DNA from 2 places in the Hoeflea prorocentri genome. Region 1 is predicted to be linked to the other one. Evidence: predicted binding sites of a transcription regulator. Region 1 holds the regulator's gene; the other holds the start of a gene.
The links. Region 1 encodes PhoB, which activates phosphate uptake and scavenging genes when phosphate is short. Its sites were predicted from a motif close to TGTCATNNANCTGTCAT; they were not measured.

Region 1 (7,355 bases):
GACCAAGGATTATGGCCGGGTTAGGCAAGGATTATGCGGCGCGAAGGCCTATCCTGCGCCGGCCTGGACGATAACTCAGACGTGATCCCGTTCGCCTTGTGACCAGGATTTCCACACATATCTACCTATCAATAGATAGTTTTGCGCGAGAGAGAAAGACAATGAACAGTAAATTCGACATCGTCATCATAGGCGGCGGAAATGCCGGGTTCGGCGTTTCCGCAGTGGTGAGTGAAGCGGGAAAGTCCATAGCCTTTATTGAAGAACGGGACTTCGGCGGCACATGCCCGAACCGCGGCTGCACGCCGAAAAAAGTGCTCGTCGCCGCCGCCCATTCGCTGCACGAGATCGAGTTGGCTCATACACATGGCATTGATGTCGGTAAACCAAAGCTGAACTGGGAAAAGCTGATCGACCGCAAGGACGATATGATCGGCTTTATTCCGGATGCGATGAAGGGTGTTGCGGAAAAGCGGGGAAGCGTCTTTCGGGGCCACGCCAGATTTACCGGGCCGAATACCGTAGAGGTTGACGGCACATTGATCGAAGGCGAAAACATCGTGATCGCAACGGGCTCGAAACCGCGACCGCTCAATATTCCCGGCGCCGGATTGATGATCACGTCCGACGAGGTGCTTTCGGAAAAACAGCAACCGGACGAGGTGGTCTTTGTCGGCGGCGGCGTCATCGCCATGGAGTTCAGCCATGTCTATGCAAGGGCCGGTACAAAAGTGACCATCCTTGAAGCCATGCCGCAATTGCTGCCGCGCATGGATGAAGACGCGGTTGCCGCCATCCGGGCGGAAACCGAGCGCCTCGGCGTGACCATCAAGACTGATGTCAACGTCAGGGAAATCAGCACCTCCGGCGGACGGCTGAAAGTTGCCTACTCACATGACGGCGGTGACCATCAGGTCATTGCCGACCGTGTGGTGAATGGCGCTGGGCGCGTTGCTAATGTCGACACGCTCAACCTTGACGCTGCCAATATCAGCCATGACGGCGTCCGCATCGAGGTCGATGAGCATCTGCGTTCGGTTTCAAATCCGTCCGTCTGGGTCGCCGGCGATGCGCTGGTCAACTCGGCGCAGCTCTCGCCGCTGGCGACCTATGAAGGCCGGCTTGTCGCCCACAATATCATTCACGGTCCGGAAAAGACGCCGGACTATGAAGCCACGCCAAGCGCGGTCTACACCGTTCCGGCGTTGAGCACGGTTGGTCTGACGGAGAAACAGGCCACTGAAATGGGGCTGGATGTCGCCGTCACGACCAACGACATGACCGGATGGTTTTCCGGCAAGAGCTATAGCGAGACCGTCGCGTGGTCGAAGGTCCTGGTGGACAGGAAAACCGACCGTGTCGTTAGCGCTCATCTGGTTGGCCATCACGGGGAAGACCTTATTCACCTGTTCTCGCTGGCCATGAAACATGCAATCCCGGCGTCCGATCTGAAGGACACGCCAATGGCCTTCCCGACCTTTGCCTCGGACGTAAAAAACCTGTTCTGACAAATGCCTTGCAATCGACCGGTCAGGAATAGCAATTTTATCCCAAATCGCTATCCTGCCGGCGATTGCAGAGCAGGAACGGCTAAAGGCAGAAGACATGTCCCGGACGGAACTCCTTACATCGCTCGATTTTCTGAAGCAGGGCGGCTTCAAGCCCGGCCCGCAAATGGATCAGGCGCATCAAATCTGTCAGAGCCATGAAGGCTCGCCTCTTTATGACTGGATCCATGCCCTGGTTCACCGGATCGAGGGCGACGATGCCAATGCCGCCTACTGGTATCGCCGGGCCGGCCAGACACGGCATGCCGGGTCGGTCGAGGAAGAATGGCAGGTAATCCGAACGGCGGTTGAAGCGAGCTAGACGGTCTAGGGCGCCACCTGCCGGGTCAGGTCGTCAATAATCGCCTGTGACTGCGCGCAATTGGCAAGGCCCGGCTTGCAGACAAAATGCAGTTCGCCAGGACCGGACGAAGCCGGAATAACAACCAGCGTCAGATCTCCATAGGGGCCGCCGCGCGCTCTGATGAGGCAATCAACCGCGTTCGTGCGCACCAGTTCGATGTCGCTGGTTTCGATACAATCGCGCACATGGCGGCGAAGGTCTTCGCTGTGTTGCGGCCAATTTCCCGGCAGCATCGTTCTGACCTTCGGACATATGCCAACGGAAAACTTCCTGCTGTTGATGCGCGGGGCGATGGCTTCGGTGGCTTCCGTCAAATCATCAAACGCCTTGGAGATCGCAGGCAGATAGGCCTCGCCCTCTTCAGTCAAAAGCAGGCCATGCGGCAAGCGTCGAAACAGCGCCACGCCGAGGGACGCCTCCAGCTTCTTGACCTGCTGGCTTATAGCGCCGGCGGTGACGCCGAGTTCGCTTGCTGCGGTCGTAAAGCTCAAATGTCTGGCGGCCGCTTCGAAGGCGCGCAGCGTGTTGAGTGATGGAAGCCTGTAAGTCATCAAATTTCTCCTCACTTCAAAGTGACACAAAGAACGGCATTTGAAGACTCAGCATTTCTATGCCTCCACCGGAGGTTTTCTGCGTTGAGATTACCGTCCCCACCAGTAGCTTCGTTTGCGCACAATGAATTCCGTCAACGAGGACCCATCCATGAAAATGGAACACATCACATCCGCAAAAGCTCACGATCTGAAAAGCCGATATGCCCAGTGTGTCGCCGTTTCCGGTCATTCACGAACCATCTATGTGAGCGGGCAAATCCCGGTGCGGCCCGACGGAACGGTGCCGGAGACCTTCAAGGAGCAGGCCGAGCAGGCCTGGGCGAATGTCGAGGCACAGCTCAAGGCGGCCGGCCTCGGATTGGAAAACATCGTCCGCCACACGACCTATCTGTCGGACCGCAAATACAGGGCCGAAAACAGCCTCGTGCGCAAAGCGGTGCTCGGCGGGCATGAGCCGGCCTTGACGGTGATCATTGCCGGGATTTTTGACGAAGCCTGGCTGCTGGAAATCGAAGCGGTGGCCGCCGGATGAGTAAGAGTTGCACCAACGCGCTTCATGCCAGCGCGGTGAAAGATCGTGGCAGGATTTACCTCGCCGTATTTCGCGAACTGTCGCACCGTTGCGGCGAGGCAGAGGCCATCAGCGTTTTGCAAAGCGCCAGCCGGGCGCACGGGCTGGAGGTCGGGGCGTCGCTGGCGCATCTCGCGCCTCGGGATTTTAGGGGCATGCTCAACACGTATTTTCTCGGCCCCGACAGCGCGACCTATTCGCCTCAGGTCAATGAAATCAGCGACACATGCCTTGATGTCCAGTTCATGACCTGCCCGCTCAAGGACGGGTGGCTGGAGATGGGGTGCAGCGATGAAGAGGTGTGTACGCTCCTGAAATGCGCGACGGCATTTGACGATGCTGTCTGGGAAGCGGCGGGGTTCGACTATGAGCTTGAATCCTGGGCACCCGGCAAGCCCGGCTGCTGCCGCACGCGATTGAGGGAAAGGCCCGCACAGGTCACAGAAGACCGCTGATCGCGTTGCTGATTGCAATGCCCTCATTCGCGGCCTGATAGATCGGCCGCGGCGGGTGCGATGCGATGTCGATCTCGCGGTGCAGCCAATGCCGCGCCTCCAGTTTTTGAAGCGATTGGGAAAGCGCCCGGTCGGTTATGGGGGACAGGTCGCTCTTGATGTCGACGAAACGGCGGGGCCGACCGCTGACGGCAAGGACGGGAAGCGTCCATGTACGGCGAAGCAGGGACTGTCCGGATTCATCCGGCAAAGCCCCGGCGATCATATCTGCCATCTTCGCAAACCTCATTCCTTCCTCGGTCAACCTGAATTCCGGTCTCAGCGGGTGGCCATGTCCGGGATTGCGCTCCAGAATCCCGAGTTCAACTAGATGCGCCAGGCTGCTTGCAAAGGCTGTGCGGCTTGCACCGGACGCCACAAGAAGCGGCGCCTGACGCCCCGGCACACCGTCATGCATCGCTTTGAGGATGCTCAAAGACCATGACCGGGATGTAATATTGACAAGTCGACCAATGTCCATAAAGTATAGTATATATAATTTTAGTTGAACTGGAAACTGCAATGGCTGTCGTAAAACTGAATAACGAAATCACCTTTGCGCTGTCGGTCCGCGACCGGCATGCGAGCGCGAAATGGTATGAGGACATGCTTGGATTTGAGCTGGTACATCACATCGACGAGGCCGGGTGGAGCGAAGTCAAGACAATGACGGAAGGCGTTACGCTGGGATTGGGCGAGCAGACGGAACCGGTTCCCGGAAATGCCGTTCCGGTCTTCGGCATCGACGACATCACAACAGCGCGCAATGCGCTGGAGGCTGCTGGCGTCAAATTCGACGGACCAACCGATACGGTCGAAGGCATGGTCAGCACCGCGACCTTCTACGACCCAGACGGCAATGCCTTCATGTTGGCACAGGACCTGACGCGGTAGCGGACCGGAATCGGCCGTCGCCAAGAGGTCGGTGACAGGTCCTGCTCACGTTTCCAGTGAATAGCCCGCACCGCGGACCGTGCGAATAACGTCGCGCATATTGGCAAGGTTGAGGGCCTTGCGCAGGCGACCGACATGGACGTCGACGGTGCGTTCATCCACATAGATATCGTGGCCCCAGACGCCGTCGAGAAGCTGCGAGCGGGAGAAGACACGCGTCGGCGAGGTCATGAAGAACTCCAGCAGGCGGAATTCGGTCGGACCGAGCTTGATCTCGCGGCCGCGTCGGTAGACGCGATGGGTCTCGCGGTCGAGTTCGATATCGCCGGCCTTCAAAACCGTCGAGATCGTCTCCGGCTTGACCCGGCGTAAAAGGGCGCGCACGCGGGCCATGAGTTCGGGCGTTGAGAACGGCTTGACGACATAATCGTCCGCGCCGGTGGCAAGGCCCCTCACCCGTTCGCTTTCCTCGCCGCGCGCGGTCAGGAGAATGATCGGCAGGCGCTCGGTTTCCGGCCGGACACGTAAACGACGACACAGTTCGATACCTGAGAGGCCGGGCAGCATCCAGTCAAGGATCAGAAGATCGGGAACCCGCTCCTGCAGTTTGATCTCCGCCTCGTCACCGCGCAGGACGGTATCGACCTCGTAGCCTTCGGCTTCCAGATTGTAACGCAGCAGGACGCTCAGCGCCTCTTCGTCTTCAACGACGGTGATTTGCGGTGCAATGCCCATGTCTTGTCTCCGGCGGCAGGGCCTGATGGCCCGCCAGCCTACTCTTCCTCGGCGCCCACAGACGTGGTTTCATCGTCCTTGGGCCGCTCGTTCGACAGTTGCGAGCCGGTGCTGATGTAGTAGACCGTCTCGGCAATATTGGTGGCGTGGTCGCCGATCCGCTCGATGTTCTTTGCGCAAAACAGGAGATGCGTACAGGCGGTTATGTTGCGCGGATCTTCCATCATATAGGTGAGCAGCTCACGGAAAAGGGACGTATATATTGCGTCGATCTCGTCGTCGCGCTGACGAATGGAACTGGCGAGTTCCGGCGAGCGGGACGAATAGGCGTCGAGCACTTCTTTCAGCTGCGTTAGAGCCAGCTCGGCAAGGTGATCGAGGCCGCGCACCAGCTTCTTCGGCTGCGCCATGCCATGGACGGCGAGCACACGTTTGGCGATGTTCTTTGCCATGTCGCCGACCCGTTCCAGATCGGCGGCAATGCGGATCGACCCTATAATGTCGCGCAGATCCGCCGCCATGGGCTGACGCTTGGCGATGATCAAAACCGCTTTCTCGCCGATCTGTCGCTCGGCATCGTCAAGAACCAGATCGTCGGAAATGACCTTTTGCGAGAGCGCGGCATCGCCATTGACGAGCGCGGCGACGGATTCCTCAAGCATACGCTCGGCAATCCCGCCCATCTCTGCGATGCGGCGCACGAGAAACTGCAGATCCTCGTCATAGGCCGAGACCGTGTGAGCGGCGAGCTGATTACTGGAATTGTTTTCGTTCATGATCGTTCCTGTCCGCTCAAGATCAGCCGAAGCGGCCGGTGATGTAGTCCTGGGTACGCTGATCGTCGGGGTTGGTGAACATCTTGTCCGTGTCGCCGACCTCGACCAGCTTGCCCAGATGGAACATGGCGGTGCGCTGCGAGACGCGCGCGGCCTGCTGCATGGAGTGGGTCACAATGACAATTGTGTAGTTCTGGCGTATCTCGTCGATCAGCTCCTCGACCTTGGCCGTGGCGATCGGATCGAGCGCCGAACAGGGCTCGTCCATCAATATCACTTCCGGGTTGACGGCAATGGCGCGGGCGATGCAGAGACGCTGCTGCTGACCGCCGGAAAGGCCGGTTCCCGGTTCGTTGAGCCTGTCCTTGACCTCGTCGAATAGGCCGGCTCTTTGCAGGCTGGTTTCGACAATCTCGTCAAACCCTGCCTTGCTGTTGGCCATGCCGTGAATACGCGGGCCGTAAGCGATATTCTCATAAATCGATTTCGGAAACGGGTTGGGTTTTTGAAAGACCATGCCGACGCTGGCACGCAGCTCCACCACATCAACGGCCGGATGATAGATATCCGCGCCATCCAATGTGATGCTTCCCTTGACCTCGCAGCCGTCAATCGTGTCGTTCATCCGGTTCAGACAGCGCAGGAAGGTGGACTTGCCGCAGCCAGACGGACCGATGAGGGCCGTGACCTGATTTTTCCTGACATCGAGGTCCACATCAAAGAGCGCCTGGGAACCGCTGTAAAAGACGCTCACCATGCGGCCCTGCATCTTTATGGGCGGCTGCGGTTCGGTTTTTGCACCAACCGCCTCTTCTACTGCTGCTTCCGACATCATATTCATCCTTCAAAACCCCACTGTATCGGCTTTTTGCCCGTCAGGGGCGGCACATGCAACTGCGCCACGCCAACAAATCGTCAGATGACACTCCTACCAGCGGCGCTCGAACCGCCTGCGCAGTATAATGGCCGTGATGTTCATCACGGCGAGGAACAGGAGCAGAATGATGATCGCTCCCGATGTCCTTTCGACAAAGGCCCGCTCGGCCTCATTGGCCCACATGAAGATCTGAACCGGCAATGCCGTGGCCGGATCCATGGGACTGGCTGGATAGCCGACAACAAAGGCAACCATGCCGATAAGCAGCAACGGCGCCGTTTCGCCAAGCGCCTGCGCAAGGCCGATAATCGTACCGGTCAGGATGCCCGGCGCGGCAAGTGGCAGGACATGATGGAAGACTGTCTGCGTCTTGGAGGCGCCGACACCCAGCGCTGCGGAGCGAATGGACGGCGGGACCGCCTTGAGTGCCGCCCGTGTCGCAATGATGATGGTCGGCAGCGTCATCAGCGTCAGGACCAGTCCACCGACCAGCGAAGCGGAGCGCGGCAGGCCGGCAAAATTGATGAACACGGCAAGGCCGAG
Region 2 (7,355 bases), 2.4 Mb from region 1:
GGAAATCCCGGTTTTGGTTTACGTAGATCCAGCCAGACCCAGTGTAAGAAGCAGGCTGTTATCCCAGTACCTGCGGTTGACGCGAAAACGTCGCTTTGCCGATGCACAATCGCTGCACCGGCAAATTGAGGCTGCCAAAAATACAAAAGACCCCACCCCGCCAAGACACATGTTCGAGACGTTCGAAGTGCTTCAATCCGAGCATGCGGGCATGCCGGCTGTCGACATCCAAAAAAAAGGCAGTGCGCCGAACCGGCAGATTCTCTACCTCTATGGCAGCTTCTACCTCTTCGGAATTGAATCGATGCACTGGAAGCTCGTCAGCGAGTTACTGACCCGTGCAGACATCCGCATCACTGTTCCGGCCTACCCGCTCGCACCGGAATACAATTGGGAAGACGTCTATGCCGCACTCATGCCGCTCTATGAGCACGTAACAGGTTCTGCTCCGGAGGGTGGCCTGACGCTGATGGGTGATTTCGACGGCGGCGGCATTGCCGCAGGCCTGTGCCTTGAAGCCTCTGAACTTGGGCTGCCGACAGCCGATCAGCTTGTTCTTCTTTGCCCGTGGCTCGATGCAGGTCTCACCAATCGCCGGATTGCCGATCTGGTAGAAAGCGATCCGTGGCTGAGCGTCGACAGTGCAAGAGAAGCAGCACGCCTGTACGCAGCGGGAAATGATCTGAAGGATTACCGGATCAGTCCCATTTATGGAAACCTTGAAAAACTGCCACCAACACGGATTTTCACCGCCACACGCGACATTCTGCACCCGGACTGCCTGTCCTTCGCAGATCTCGCAGATGCCTGCGGAGCAGAAATCGAACTGATTGTCGAACAGGAACTGTTCCACAACTGGATGATGTTCGATGTGCCCGAGGCACGACACACGCTCGATCAGATCGTCACCGGCCTGCCGGAACAAGGTAAGGGCGGCACCTAGGCAGCGAGCCGTTTTTGCGTCCGCCTGCCGGCAATCCGGGAGGCACCACGCTTTTCGCCGACACGGTCGGAATGCACATCCCACCGCAAGAGCTGCATATTGCCGTCAAAATCCTCGGCAACGGCGGTGCAGCTCTCGACCCAGTCTCCGGTATTGATGTAGCGAATGCCATCGAAGTCCTCGATCGTCGCATGGTGGATGTGGCCGCAAATAACGCCCTCAACGTCGCGCCGGCGCGCCTCTTCCACCACAACGCGCTGAAACTCGCCAATGAAATTCACGGCCTGTTTAACCTGAAGTTTTGCCCAGGCGGAAAAAGACCAATATGGCATGCCCATCCTGCGTCTCAGCCCATTGAGCCCGCGGTTCACCAGGATGGCGAGATCATATGCCCAGTCCCCGAGGTGGGCAAGAAGCCGGGCGTGACGGACAACAACGTCAAACTCATCGCCGTGAAGGACCAGGTAACGTTTGCCGTCCGCCGCTTCATGGACGGTGTCGAGAGCCACTTCAATGCCGCCGAAATGCGTACCCGGAAAGTCACGCAGAAACTCATCGTGATTGCCGGGGATGTAAACGATCCGCGTCCCCTTACGCGCCTGGCGCAGAAGCTTCTGCACGACGTCGTTGCAGTCCTGCGGCCAGTTCCAGCTCCGTTTCAGCCGCCATCCATCGACGATATCGCCGACCAGAATGATCTGCTCAGCTTCGTGATGACGAAGAAAATCAATCAGATAATCCGCCTTGGCTGCTCTGGAACCAAGATGAATGTCGGATATGAAAAGGGTTCGATACTGTTTCGCCGTATATGCCATGATCGCCACCGTAACGTTTCAGCGTTGCAGTGAATGACTAACCAGAGTCGTATCACAATCCGATGACAAATAGAGTTTGATCCGAGTTGGCCGCTCGTGCAAAAGGGACCGGACATCGCGCAGGATATCTTGAAAGGACAGTACAATGGACCTTGGCCTCTCGGGCAGGAAAGCGATTGTCTGCGCATCGAGCCGCGGGCTGGGCAAGGGATGCGCCATGGCCCTTGCGCAAGCCGGATGCGACCTCGTCGTCAACGGCCGCAACGCCGATACGCTTGAGGCAACAGCGGAGGAAATCCGTACGGCAACCGGAGTGCGTGTCCAGGCGGTCACCGCGGACGTTTCCACCGATGACGGGCAGCGCGCATTGCTGGATGCCTGTCCCGAGCCCGATATCCTGGTCAACAACAATGGCGGTCCGCCGCCTCGGGATTTCAAGCAACTGGACCGGGATGCAATCCTCGAAGGCGTCACACAGAACATGGTAACGCCCATTGAGCTGATCCAGGCGGTTATCGACGGCATGTGCGAGCGGCAGTTCGGGCGTATCGTCAACGTAACATCGTCATCCGTCTATATGCCAATCCCCGGCCTCGACCTGTCATCGGGCGCGCGCGCCGGCCTGACGTCCTTTCTTGCGGGTGTCGCGCGCGGCGTTGCGTCAAAAAATGTTACGATCAATGCGCTTTTGCCGGGCAAAATGGATACCGATCGCCTGGCATCCTCATTCCGCAATACATCGCAAAAGACAGGAAAGCCCATCGAAGAGGTCAAGGCCATGGTCCTTCAACAGGTTCCTGCAGCACGGATGGGAACAGCGGCGGAATTCGGCGACACATGCGCCTTTTTGTGTTCATCGCAAGCCGGATACATCACCGGTCAGAACATTCTGGTGGACGGCGGTCTTTATCCGAGTGCGTTTTAGGTAAATACTGAAAAGTGGCGCCTTCTGTGCCGGCAAATCAAGGACCAGACCTCATGAACTCCAAAGTTGGCAGCCCGGAAGACTCCGAGCAAAGCGATTTTCAGGAAAGCGCGCTTTTTTTCCATAAATATCCACGCGCCGGAAAACTGGAAATCCAGGCGACGAAGCCGCTCGGAAATCAGCGCGATCTCGCACTGGCCTATTCTCCCGGAGTCGCTGCGCCATGCCTTGCCATACAAAAGCAGCCGGAACTGGCGGCTGACTATACCGCGCGCGGCAACCTTGTTGCCGTTGTCTCCAACGGCACAGCTGTGCTTGGTCTGGGCTCCATCGGACCCCTCGCCTCCAAGCCGGTTATGGAAGGCAAGGCAGTCCTCTTCAAGAAATTCGCCGGCATCGATGTGTTCGACATCGAAATCGATTCGCAGGACATCGATCATGTCGTTTCGGTGGTTTCCGCACTCGAGCCGACATTCGGCGGCATCAATCTTGAGGATATCAAAGCACCCGAGTGCTTCGAGATCGAAGACCAACTGCGCGACAAGATGAACATACCCGTCTTCCACGACGACCAGCATGGAACGGCGATTATCGTCGCAGCCGCTATTCTCAATGGCCTTGAACTGGCTGGCAAAGACCTGGCAAACGCCAAGATCGTCACCAGCGGTGCGGGCGCTGCCGCCCTAGCCTGCCTGAATCTGTTGGTCAAACTCGGCGCAAAAAAGGAAAACATCTGGGTTCACGACATTGAAGGCCTGGTCCATGAAGGCCGAGAAGTTCTGATGGACCGGTGGAAAGCCGCCTACGCTCAGAAATCAGTCAAGCGGTCGCTTCAGGATCATATTGACGGAGCCGACGTTTTTCTCGGGCTGTCGGCGGCCAATGTACTCAAGCCCGACATGCTCGCCAGGATGGCGGACAAGCCCCTTATCATGGCTCTGGCCAATCCGAACCCGGAGATCATGCCCGATGTGGCGCGTCAGGCCCGCCCTGACGCAATGATCTGCACCGGGCGGTCAGACTTTGCCAATCAGGTCAACAACGTCCTGTGCTTTCCCTACATCTTCCGTGGCGCCCTTGATTGCGGCGCGAGCACCATCAATGAAGAAATGAAAATGGCCGCCGTGCGCGCCATTGCCGGGCTGGCGCGGGAGGAGGCCTCAGACGTCGCCGCAAAGGCCTATTCAGGCGATACGCCGGTTTTCGGACCAGACTATCTGATCCCCTCGCCTTTTGATCCGCGCCTGATCCTGCGCATCGCGCCCGCCGTCGCCGAAGCGGCGGCAGAATCGGGCGTCGCCACACGCCCTGTTGCGGACATGGAAGCCTATCTGGATCAGCTCAACCGGTTTGTCTTCCGGTCCGGACTGTTGATGAAGCCGCTTTTTGCCGCCGCAAAGACAGCACAGAAGAAGCGGGTCATTTTCGCTGAAGGCGAAGACGAACGCGTTTTGCGCGCCACGCAGGTCCTCATCGAAGACGAAATAGCGCGTCCGATCCTCATCGGCCGCCCGGACATCATCGAAACACGGCTGAAGAGATTCGGGCTAAGGATCAGGCCGGGGGCCGATTTCGAGGTCACCAATCCCCATGACGATCCGCGCTACCGTGATTATGTCGATCTCTATTTCTCGCTTGTCGGGCGAAAGGGCATCAACCCGGAAGCGGCGCGCACCATGGTGCGCACCAACTCCACTGTTATCGGCGCTCTGGCCGTGCGTCGCGGCGATGCCGATGCACTGATCTGCGGAGTTGAGGGCCGATATGCAAAACACCTCAGGGACGTCGATCAGGTTATCGGACGCGATGAGGGTGTACGCGAGTTCTCTGCACTCAGCCTGTTGATCTCACAACGGGGTGCGACCTTCTTTGCCGATACCTATGTCTCGCTGAACCCATCAGCCGAGGAGATCGCCGAAACAACACTGATGGCGGCAAAAGAAATCAGGCGTTTCGGCATCACGCCCCGCGCCGCCCTTCTCTCGCATTCCAATTTCGGATCCCGAGTCTCGGGCAGTGCCAGCAAGATGCGCCAGGCTGTGGAACTCATCCACAAGCTGGATCCCGATCTGGAGGCAGATGGCGAAATGCATGGCGATTCAGCCATTTCGGAGCATTTGCGCAATCGGGTCATGCCGAATTCCAATTTGACCGGGGAAGCCAACCTGCTGGTGTTTCCAACACTCGACGCCGCCAACATCGCGCTCGGTGTGGTCAAGACGATGACCGATGCATTGCATGTCGGCCCCATCCTCCTGGGTGGCGCGAAACCGGCACATATCCTGACGCCGTCCGTTACCTCACGCGGCGTGGTCAACATGGCGACGCTGGCGGTCGTCGAGGCCTCGGTTCCGGAGTAGCGGCAAAAGGACCGGCAACCCCGTGGCTGCACAAGCCGCAATTTGCGTGTATGATCCGGCAACACAGAAAAGGTGCCTATCTTGAAGCTGACTGGTCCCGGATTGCGGCATGTTCTGGTCCTCGCGGCAATGCTGAGCGTATCTTTTGGCGAGCGGGCAACAGCGCAGGACATGGCCCTTTGCGAGCGGCTCTACGCCCAGCTTGATCAGTATGACAGCCGGGAGATTGCCGCCGTGCCGGCAAATAGTTACGACGCTGCAATCGTCGAGCAACGGCAGAAAGTCGAACAGATTCGATCTGACCTTTACAGCCTGGATTGCGGCGGCAGTATCATCGTCTTCGGCAATAGAACCGAGGCGATGTGCCGGCGGATCTCATCCGTTCTGGCGCGCGAGGAAGCACAGCTCGACAGGCTGCTTTTACAGCGGCAAAACGCACCGCGCACAGCGAGCCCCGGCGCCCGCCAGCGAATCCTCTCTGCGCTGCGCGCCAACGGATGCCCACCTGACGACGGGGTCCGCATCCGCCAGTCGATCGGCGTTGAACCTGAACAGGACCTGATCGACCTTGGCGATCCCTATACCCGCTACCGCACCATGTGCGTAAGAACCTGTGACGGCTACTATTTCCCGGTTTCTTTTTCCGCATCACCGCTGGAGTTCGACCGCGATGCCCGGCGTTGTGCCACGATGTGCCCTGCGGCCGATGTCAGCCTGTTTTTTCACCGGGTTCCCGATCAGGACAGCGAAGACATGGTTTCGGTCGCCGACCAAACCCCTTACCGCTCGTTGCCAACCGCATTCGCCTATCGGACAGGGAGCGTCGATGACCCGCAATGCACCTGTCGGGCCGGCCCGCTGGACGATGATATTGCGGTCGCCCCGGGCGGCAGCCGCTCGATCATCATCATCACGCCGCCGAAGGACAATGATGACAAACCGGATGAAACGGTGACAATCAAACCCGAACCGGAAGCGCCATCCCGCGAAATCGATCCGAACCGGCGTGTCAGGGTTGTCGGTCCAAAGTTCCTGCCCGACCAATCAGAGGCAATAGATCTGCAAGCTCCGGCCCCGACCGGCGACCAGTGAGAGCCAGCCTCAACGGCATGAACAAGGAGCGCCCCTTACGCCCGCTTGCCTGTTTGACGCTGTTCGTCCACTCGGACCATGTGTTTGCATCCCATGGTTCCGGCGGCAATTGAGCAAAGGCCTCTCGTACGAAGTCCACATCCCCGGTGTCCAAGGGCTCCGGGTCGCTCAGGCCTTGGGTAACAATCGTCCACCACTGCTCTGCCTCCTTGACGAAATCGATATTGCCGCGCACCGCATACCAGAACGCTTCAGCCCTTTCGCCGGAAATGCCAAGGGCAGCCAATCGCGTGTTGACGTCGTCGAAGGAAAGATCATGCACAAGTGCCCGGTTGAGGCTCGTCAGTTCGGCCGGATCGAATTTCGCTGCCGACTTTGAAGCAAATTCCGGACGGAACAGCTCCATCAGCGCCGCCATGGAAGGCAGCGCCGAAACGCTTTCGGATGTTCCGATCAGCACCGCCAGGCTGGCAATCGCCATGGGCTCGAAGCCTTCGTCACGCAAGGAACCGATAGACAGCGCATTCGACCGCTTCGACAATCCTTCTCCTGAAACGGAGGTCAGAAGATTGTGATGACCGAAAGACGGCGCCTCGCTTCCGAGCGCCTTGAACAGGGCTATCTGCGCGCCTGTGTTGGTCACATGGTCGTCACCGCGAATAATATGGGTCACGCCCATTTCGATGTCGTCGATGACCGATGGCAGCGTGTAGAGATAGGTTCCGTCCTCGCGGATCAGCACCGGGTCCGACATGGACGCAAGATCAACGGTCTGAGGCCCGCGTACTATATCGTCCCAATGGACCTCGGTGCGTCGTGTCTCGAAGGGATCATCGGCAAAGTTCGGAAGCAGAAAGCGCCAGTGCGGCTTTCGGCCTTCCGCCTCAATCGCACTTCTCTCCTCCTCGGTGAGTTTTAGCGCTTCGCGTCCGTAAACCGGCGGCAGGCGGCGTGCAAGCCGAAGCTTTCGCCGGCGCTCAAGCTCTTCACCGGTCTCGTAGCATGGATAGAGCAGTCCGGCCGCCTTCAGCCGTTCCGCCGCCGCTCCATAGGCGTCAAAGCGCTTGGACTGCCAGGCAACGATGTCGGGACTGATACCCAGCCATTCCAGATCGGCCCGGATAGCCTCGGCAAAAGCATCGCTGGAACGCGCCTCATCCGTATCGTCGAAGCGCAGCACAAATTCACCACCCCGCTGCTTTGCAAACAGCCAGTTGAAC

Region 2: OQ273_RS05960 (UDP-2,3-diacylglucosamine diphosphatase) is a predicted target of PhoB. The motif match lies at 1,810-1,826, and genes of this name have one in related genera.

Annotation. Positions count from the first base shown of each region.
Region 1 covers NZ_JAPJZI010000001.1:3,732,998-3,740,352, forward strand. Annotated here, with positions in the region: gene OQ273_RS17470 (dihydrolipoyl dehydrogenase family protein) at 162-1,508, shown strand; gene OQ273_RS17475 (hypothetical protein) at 1,606-1,869, shown strand; gene OQ273_RS17480 (LysR family transcriptional regulator) at 1,875-2,462, opposite strand; gene OQ273_RS17485 (RidA family protein) at 2,614-2,997, shown strand; gene OQ273_RS17490 (L-2-amino-thiazoline-4-carboxylic acid hydrolase) at 2,994-3,491, shown strand; gene OQ273_RS17495 (winged helix-turn-helix transcriptional regulator) at 3,475-3,966, opposite strand; gene OQ273_RS17500 (VOC family protein) at 4,053-4,424, shown strand; gene phoB (phosphate regulon transcriptional regulator PhoB) at 4,470-5,153, opposite strand; gene phoU (phosphate signaling complex protein PhoU) at 5,198-5,935, opposite strand; gene pstB (phosphate ABC transporter ATP-binding protein PstB) at 5,958-6,776, opposite strand; gene pstA (phosphate ABC transporter permease PstA) at 6,864-7,355, opposite strand, start outside.
Region 2 covers NZ_JAPJZI010000001.1:1,290,182-1,297,536, reverse strand. Annotated here, with positions in the region: gene OQ273_RS05965 (alpha/beta hydrolase fold domain-containing protein) at 170-943, shown strand; gene OQ273_RS05960 (UDP-2,3-diacylglucosamine diphosphatase) at 940-1,758, opposite strand; gene OQ273_RS05955 (SDR family oxidoreductase) at 1,904-2,683, shown strand; gene OQ273_RS05950 (NADP-dependent malic enzyme) at 2,737-5,043, shown strand; gene OQ273_RS05945 (DUF2865 domain-containing protein) at 5,125-6,135, shown strand; gene gltX (glutamate--tRNA ligase) at 6,053-7,355, opposite strand, start outside.